Regions from separate parts of the Streptomyces sp. NPDC046759 genome, predicted to be linked through region 1. Evidence: riboswitches for the same ligand, from Rfam matches in the RefSeq annotation. Region 1 holds a riboswitch; the other holds the start of a gene.
What was found. A riboswitch is a leader RNA that binds a small molecule or an ion and turns the genes downstream of it on or off. The one in region 1 is predicted to bind thiamine pyrophosphate.
Positions count from the first base shown of each region.

Region 2: linked by a shared signal. The riboswitch ahead of ABZ919_RS12470 (thiamine ABC transporter substrate-binding protein) and the one ahead of thiO (glycine oxidase ThiO) in region 1 are both predicted to bind thiamine pyrophosphate.

Region 1 is NZ_JBEYYJ010000019.1:135,501-139,564, forward strand. Features, by position in the region: gene ABZ919_RS24970 (FAD-dependent oxidoreductase) at 1-1,089, opposite strand, end outside; gene ABZ919_RS24975 (hypothetical protein) at 1,122-1,472, opposite strand; TPP riboswitch at 1,526-1,637, shown strand; gene thiO (glycine oxidase ThiO) at 1,635-2,798, shown strand; gene thiS (sulfur carrier protein ThiS) at 2,795-3,013, shown strand; gene ABZ919_RS24990 (thiazole synthase) at 3,016-3,810, shown strand; gene pknB (Stk1 family PASTA domain-containing Ser/Thr kinase) at 3,916-4,064, shown strand, end outside.
Region 2 is NZ_JBEYYJ010000007.1:188,825-192,888, forward strand. Features, by position in the region: gene ABZ919_RS12460 (hypothetical protein) at 62-244, shown strand; gene rlmN (23S rRNA (adenine(2503)-C(2))-methyltransferase RlmN) at 371-1,477, shown strand; TPP riboswitch at 1,501-1,609, shown strand; gene ABZ919_RS12470 (thiamine ABC transporter substrate-binding protein) at 1,693-2,784, shown strand; gene ABZ919_RS12475 (iron ABC transporter permease) at 2,823-4,064, shown strand, end outside.

The sequences.
Region 1 (4,064 bases):
GCGCAGCCAGCAGACCGTCCAGGCCGGGCCCTGTGGGTCGCCGCGCCAGACCATGCGGTCGGCGGCCGGGTGGTGGCCGGCGTACTGCACGAAGCGGCCGAACTGCTCGGACCAGAAGTAGGGCACCGGGTCGTACACCGCCGGCGTCTCGCCGAGGATGTTCGCGGCGACCGTGCGCGGACCCTGCAGGGCGTTGTCCCAGTGGTGGACGAGCAGCCGCTCGCCGTAGCGGGCGGAGGGGAAGGAGGCGCAGTCGCCGACGGCGTACACGTCCTGCACACAGGTGCGCAGGTGGGCGTCGGCGAGGACGTCCCCGTGCGGGCCCAGCTCGACGCCCGAGCCGGCCAGCCAGGCCGTGGCGGGGCGGGCGCCGATGCCGACGACGACGGCACCCGCGGTCAGCCTGGTGCCGTCGGCGAGGATCACCGCACCGGGCTCGACGCGCTCCACGCGCGCCTGCGTGCGCAGCTCGGTGCCGCCGGCCGCGTACCAGGCGGTCATGGGGGCCGTGACCTCGGCGGGCAGGGCGCCGGCGAGCGGCCGGTCGGCGGCCTCCACGACGGTCACCGCGCAGCCGGCCGCACGGGCGGCCGTGGCGAACTCGGCGCCGATCCAGCCGGCGCCGACGACCACGATGTCGTGCTGTCGGCTCAGCACCGGCCGCAGCCGCTCGGCGTCGTCCAGGGTGCGCAGCAGATGCACGCCGGGCACGCCCTCGGTGCCGGGGAGGGTGACCGGCTCGGCGCCCGTGGCGATCACGAGGACGTCGTACGGCACCGGGCCCGCCTCGGTGTCCAGCTCGTGCTCGGCGGGGCGCAGGCCCAGCACCTCGCAGCCGAGCCGCAGGTCGACGCCCAGCGACTCGAAGTCCACGTCGAACGCGGAGTCCTCGGCCTTGCCGAGCAGTACGGCCTTCGACAACGGCGGCCGGTCGTACGGCTGGTGCGGTTCCGCGCCGATGACGGTGACGGGGCCGTTGAAGGCGTGTTCCCGCAGCGCGACCGCGGTCTGCACCCCGGCCATGCCCGCGCCGACGACGACCACGCGCCGCCCCTGCGACGTGCCCTCTTGTGCTGTCTGCTCGCTCACCCGATCACCATAAGCATGTGACGGAGCGTCAGTCAGCGGGCGTGCTCGGTGAGCTGCTCCACAACGCTCGTACCGGCGCCGGACCCGGACTCCCACTCCCAGGTCTCCTCCAGCCGCACCCGCCCGTCCGGCAGCGCCACGACCGTGGACACGCAGTGCCCTGCGGCGGTCGTCCCGTCGCTCTTCAGCTGGACGTAGCGGAAGTCCAGCCGGTCCCCCTGCCGGGTGCCGACCAGATGGCCGCGTACGACGTCGCCGCCGGCGTACTCCGCCCAGATCTCGCCGTCCTTCTCGTGGTACGTGAACCGGGTGCGGGTGCCCACCTGACCTGGGGCTTGGTCCGCCACGGGGGCGAGGATCAGTCCGTCGAGCGACCGGGCCATGGGCAGGGGCTCCCTTACGGGTGACGAGCGGGGCGGGCTAGGGTGGCCACCGTACAAGCACTCGCGGGAGCCCGGACGCACCGGGCTGAGAGGGAGGCTGGCGGCCTCCGACCGTACGAACCTGATCCGGGTCATGCCGGCGAAGGGAGGGGCTTACCGCCCATGTCGTCACGTACGTCCGACGTCCTCGTCATCGGGGGCGGAATCATCGGCCTGGTCACGGCCTGGCGCGCCGCGCAGCGCGGGCTCGCCACGGCCGTGGTGGATCCCGATCCCGGCGGCGGGGCCGCGCGGGTCGCGGCCGGGATGCTGGCCGCCGTCACCGAACTGCACTACGGCGAGGAGAAGCTGCTCGCTCTGAACCTGGAATCGGCCCGCCGCTACCCCGGCTTCGCGGCCGAGCTGACCGAACTGACCGGCCACGACCTGGGCTACCGCCGCTGCGGCACCCTGCAGGTCGCGCTCGACGCGGACGACCGCGCGCATCTGCGCGAACTGCACGCGTTGCAGCGGCGCTGCGGCCTTGCGTCGGAGTGGCTGTCCGGGCGGGACTGCCGGCGCCTGGAGCCGATGCTCGCGCCCGGGGTGCGCGGCGGGCTGCGGGTCGACGGCGACCACCAGATCGACCCGCGGCGGCTGGCGGCGGCCCTGGTGGCCGCGTGCGAGCGCGCCGGGGTGGCCGTCCACCGCGCGTGGGCCGAACGGCTGGACGTCGTAGGGGACCGGGCCGCCGGGGTCACGGTCGCGGACGGCTCCGAGCTGCGCGCGGGGCAGGTCGTGCTCGCGGCGGGCAGCATGAGCGGGCGCCTCGCGGGCGTGCCTCAGGAACTGCTGCCGCCCGTGCGGCCGGTGAAGGGACAGGTGCTGCGGCTGACGGTGCCGCCCCGGTACGCGCCCTTCCTCAGCCGGACCGTGCGCGCCGTCGTGCGGGGCAGCCACGTCTATCTGGTGCCCCGGGAGAACGGCGAACTGGTCGTCGGCGCCACGAGCGAGGAGCTGGGCTGGGACACGACCGTCACCGCGGGCGGCGTGTACGAGCTGCTGCGCGACGCCCATGAGCTGGTGCCGGGCATCACCGAGCTCCCGCTCACCGAGACCCGGGCCGGGCTGCGCCCCGGCTCCCCCGACAACGCGCCGCTGCTCGGCCCGTCGGGGCTCGACGGGCTGGTGCTGGCCACCGGGCACCATCGCAACGGGGTGCTGCTCACGCCGGTCACCGGCGATGTGCTGGCACAGCTGCTGGCCGACGGCGAACTGCCCGAAGCGGCCCGTCCGTTCACACCGCGGCGCTTCGGCGCCGCCGTCCTCATGGAGCAGCCCGCATGAGCACCTCCGTCACCGTTTCCGTCTCCGTCAACGGAGAGCGCCGGGAGATCGTCCCCGGCACCGCTCTCGACACCGTCGTACGGTCGCTGGCCCCCGCGCCGTCCGGGGTGGCCGCCGCCGTCAACGAGACCGTCGTCCCGCGCGCCCAGTGGGCGACCACGGCGCTGGCCGAGGGCGACCGGGTCGAGATCCTCACCGCGGTCCAGGGAGGCTGACCATGGCCGACGATCCCCTGGTTCTGGGCGGTACGGCCTTCTCGTCGCGGCTGATCATGGGCACGGGCGGCGCGCCCAGCCCGGACGTGCTGGAGCGGGCCCTGGTCGCCTCCGGTACGGAGCTGACGACGGTCGCGATGCGGCGGGTCGACCCCTCCGTGCACGGTTCGGTGCTGTCGGTGCTGGAGAAGCTCGGCATCCGGGTGCTGCCGAACACGGCGGGCTGTTTCACCGCGGGCGAGGCCGTGCTGACCGCGCGGCTGGCGCGGGAGGCGCTGGGCACGGACCTGATCAAGCTGGAGGTCATCGCCGACGAGCGGACGCTGCTGCCGGATCCGGTGGAGCTGCTGGAGGCGGCGGAGACGCTGGTCGACGACGGGTTCACGGTGCTGCCGTACACCAACGACGATCCGGTGCTCGCGCGGAAGCTGGAGGACGTGGGGTGCGCGGCGGTGATGCCGCTGGGGTCGCCGATCGGGTCCGGGCTCGGGATTCGCAACCCCCACAACTTCCAGCTGATCGTCGAGCACGCGCGCGTGCCGGTGATCCTGGACGCGGGGGCCGGTACGGCGTCGGACGTCGCCCTCGCGATGGAACTGGGGTGTGCGGGGGTGATGCTCGCCTCCGCGGTCACGCGTGCGCAGCAGCCCGAGACGATGGCCGCCGCCATGAAGCACGCAGCACAGGCCGGGCGCCTGGCCCGGCTGGCGGGGCGGATTCCGCGCAGGCACTTCGCGCAGGCCTCCTCACCCACCGACGGGCGGGCCCGTCTGGACCCCGAGCGCCCCGCCTTCTAGCGCTGTCGCAGCACTAGTCGCGCAACAGTCACAGCTGTGCTGCATTCCGTCACCGGAACAGCGCAGCGTGCGGCAGTGTCGGTGACGCCTCGTAGACTCCCCTGCGTGGATACGACCCTTCAGGACCCCCTCGTCGGGCAGGTGCTCGACGGCCGCTACCGCGTCGACGCGCGGATCGCGGTCGGCGGGATGGCCACGGTCTACCGGGCCCTGGACACCCGACTGGACCGTGTGCTCGCACTGAAGGTGATGCA
Region 2 (4,064 bases), on a different contig from region 1:
CGGCGTGCGCCGCGCGAAAGCGCCTCGCCTCTCACGAGCGGACACCTGGAAGGCCACGACGATGCGAGCAATCCAATACGACCGGTTCGGCGACTACGAAGTCCTCCACCTGGTGGACGCTCCCAGGCCTGCGCCTCAGAGCGGGCAGGCCCTGGTCCGGCTGACGCTGGCCGCCCGGTCGCTCCCGTGCACCTGGAGTGACGGGCGGATGCGCCGTGGCCCGGACGCGACCGGTACGGGCTGACCGAGTCCTGGGCCGTCCCTGGGCCGTCCGAGGCCGGCCAACGCTGACAGTCGGCACCCACGGGTGACCGCCCCCACCCCGCTCTGGCCTGGGCTCCCCGAGTTGATCTGCGACACTGGAAGGGTTATGCCGAAGCCCGGAGAACTCACTTTCGTCGCCCCGCGCGGAGCCAAGAAGCCGCCGCGGCACCTTGCCGACCTCACGCCCGCCGAGCGCAAGGACGCGGTGGCCGAGATCGGCGAGAAGCCGTTCCGTGCCAAGCAGCTCTCGCAGCACTACTTCGCGCGGTACGCGCACGACCCGGAGCAGTGGACCGACATCCCCGCCGGCTCGCGCGCCAAGCTGCAGGAAGCGCTGTTCCCCGAGCTGATGACCGTCGTCCGGCATCTGTCGACCGACCAGGGGACGACCCGCAAGACGCTGTGGCGGCTGTTCGACGGGACGCTCGTCGAGTCCGTGCTGATGCGCTACCCCGACCGCGTCACCATGTGCATCAGCTCACAGGCCGGCTGTGGCATGAACTGCCCATTCTGCGCCACCGGACAGGCGGGGCTCGACCGGAACCTGTCCACGGCCGAGATCGTGCACCAGATCGTCGACGGGATGCGCGCGCTCCGGGACGGGGACGTGCCCGGCGGCCCGGCCCGGCTGTCCAACATCGTCTTCATGGGCATGGGCGAGCCGCTCGCCAACTACAAGCGGGTCGTGGGTGCGATCCGCGCGCTGACCGACCCGGCTCCGGACGGGCTCGGACTGTCCCAGCGCGGGATCACCGTGTCCACCGTCGGGCTCGTGCCGGCCATCCACCGGTTCGCCGACGAGGGCTTCAAGTGCCGCCTCGCGGTCTCGCTGCACGCCCCGGACGACGAGCTGCGCGACACCCTCGTCCCGGTGAACACGCGCTGGAAGGTGCGCGAGGTGCTGGACGCCGGGTTCGAGTACGTCGAGAAGTCCGGGCGCCGGCTGTCGATCGAGTACGCGCTCATTCGCGACATCAACGACCAGGCCTGGCGCGGCGACCGGCTCGGCCGGCTGCTCAAGGGCAAGCCCGTGCACGTCAACCTCATTCCGCTGAACCCGACGCCGGGGTCGAAGTGGACCGCCTCCCGGCCGGAGGACGAGAAGGCGTTCGTGGAAGCCATCGCCGCCCACGGTGTGCCCGTCACCGTCCGGGACACCCGTGGTCAGGAGATCGACGGGGCCTGTGGCCAGCTCGCGGCCACCGAGCGGTAATCTGGCCACGTCCACATATCTTCATATTCCGACAGGGGAGCGCCACAGCGCTGAGAGTGCGGCGGACAGGGCCGCAGACCCTCTGAACCTCGCCCAGGTCATTCTGGGTAGGAAGTTCGGTCACCACTCAAGCTGTTGCGCCCTGCCCGGGTCCTTCCCACCGAAGCCCCGGGCAGGGCCGCGTCTCTTCCTGGCCAACCCCAGGAGGACATCCAGTGCAGAACAAGACCTTCGTGGCCGTGGCGGTCGGGCTCGGCCTGATCACGCTGTCCGCGTGCGGGTCGACGCACGCCAAGTCGTCCACGGACTCCGAGTCGTCCACGGACTCCAAGACCGTGACCCTCGTCAGCCACGACTCGTGGGCCGTCTCCAAGAACGTGCTCGCCGACTTCGAGAAGAAGACCGGGTACCAGGTCAAGGTCCTCAAGGACGGCGACGCCGGGCAGGCCGTCAACAAGGCGATCCTGACCAAGGACAACCCGCAGGGCGACGTGTTCTTCGGCGTCGACAACACCCTGCTCTCCCGAGCCCTCGACAACGGCCTGTTCCAGCCGTACACCGCCAAGGGCCTCGACAAGGTCGGCGCCGCCTACCAGCTCGACAAGGACAAGCACCGGGTCACGCCGATCGACTACGGCGACATCTGCGTCAACTACGACAAGGCCTACTTCAGCGCGCACAGGCTGACGCCGCCGCAGTCCTTCGCCGACCTGGCCAAGCCGGCGTACAAGAACCTCCTCGTCACCGAGAACGCGGCCACCTCCTCGCCCGGCCTCGGCTTCCTGCTGGGCAGCGCGGCCCGGTTCGGCGACACCGGCTGGCCGGACTACTGGAAGAAGCTCAAGGCCAACGGCGTCAAGGTCGTCGACGGCTGGGAGCAGGCGTACTACCAGGAGTTCTCGGGGTCGTCCGAGGGCAGGAAGGCGGGTGGCGACCGGCCGCTCGTCGTGTCGTACGCCTCCTCGCCGCCCGCCGAGGTGATCTACGCCAAGAAGCGGCCCGGCACCGCCCCGACCGGTGTGGCGAGCGGCACCTGCTTCCGGCAGATCGAGTTCGCCGGAGTGCTGAGCAACGCCGGGAACACCAAGGGCGCCAAGGCGTTCGTCGACTTCCTGGTCTCCAGGGAGTTCCAGGAGGACATGCCGCTGAACATGTTCGTCTACCCGGTGGTCGACGGCGCGAAGGTGCCCGCAGACTTCACCAAGTACGGGCCGGCCGCCCAGCACCCCGAGATCATGGCCCCCGGGAAGATCGCCGCCAACCGTGACCAGTGGCTCAAGTCGTGGACCTCGCTCGTACTGAAGTAGTCCGTCCCCGGCGGGGGAACGCGGCGCGGTTCGGGCTGATGGCCCTGCCCGTCGCGTTCTTCGCCGTGTTCTTCGCCTGGCCCGTCGCCGCGATCGTCGCGCGCGGGCTCAAGGCCGACGGCACCTGGCAGTTCGGGCGGCTCGCGGACGTGGTCACCCAGCCCGACCTGCGGCACGTGCTGTGGTTCACCACCTGGCAGGCGCTCGCCTCCACCGTGCTCACCCTGCTGCTCGCGCTGCCCGCCGCCCATGTCTTCGCCCGGCTCGACTTCCCGGGCAAACAGCTGCTGCGAGCCGTCGTCACTGTCCCTTTCGTGCTGCCGACCGTCGTGGCCGGCAGCGCGTTCCTCGCCCTCGTCGGGCACGGCGGGCTGCTCGACGAGCTGTGGGGGGTACGGCTGGACACGACGGTGTGGGCGATCCTGCTGGCCCATGTCTTCTTCAACTACGCGGTCGTCGTACGGACCGTCGGGGGGCTGTGGGCCCAGCTCGATCCCCGGCAGGAGGAGGCCGCCCGGATGCTGGGCGCCTCGCCGCTGAGCGCGTGGCGGAAGGTGACCCTGCCCGCGCTCGCACCCGCCGTGGCCGCCGCCGCGCTGATGGTGTTCCTGTTCACCTTCACCTCCTTCGGTGTGGTCCAGATCCTCGGCGGCCCCACCTTCTCCACCCTCGAGGTGGAGATCTACCGGCAGACCTCCGAGATCTTCGACCTGTCAACGGCCGCCGTCCTCACCCTCGTCCAGTTCGTCGCCGTCGGTGCGATCCTCGCCGTGCACGCCTGGACGGTGCGGCGCCGGGAGACCGCCCTGCGGCTCGTCGATCCGAAGCTGACCGCCCGCCGCCCGCGCGGCGCCGGACAGTGGGCGCTGCTCGCCGGCGTCCTCGCCACCGTGGCCCTGCTCCTCGTGCTGCCGCTGGCCGTCCTCGTCCGCCGCTCCCTGGACGCACCGGGTTTCGGCTACTACCGGGCCCTGGCGCACACCGACGGCGGTACGTTCCTGCAGCCGCCGGTACACGCCGTGTGGACCTCTCTGCAGTACGCCGCCACCGCCACCGCCATCGCCGTCGTGATCGGAGGTCTCGCCGCCGCCGCGCTCGCCCGCCGGGACGCCGGACGGCTGATCCGGGGCTTCGACGCGCTGCTGATGCTGCCGCTCGGCGTCTCCGCCGTGACCGTCGGCTTCGGCTTCCTGATCGCCCTCGACAAGCCCCCGCTCGATCTGCGGCAGTCCTGGATCCTGGTGCCGCTCGCCCAGGCGCTGGTCGGCGCCCCCTTCGTC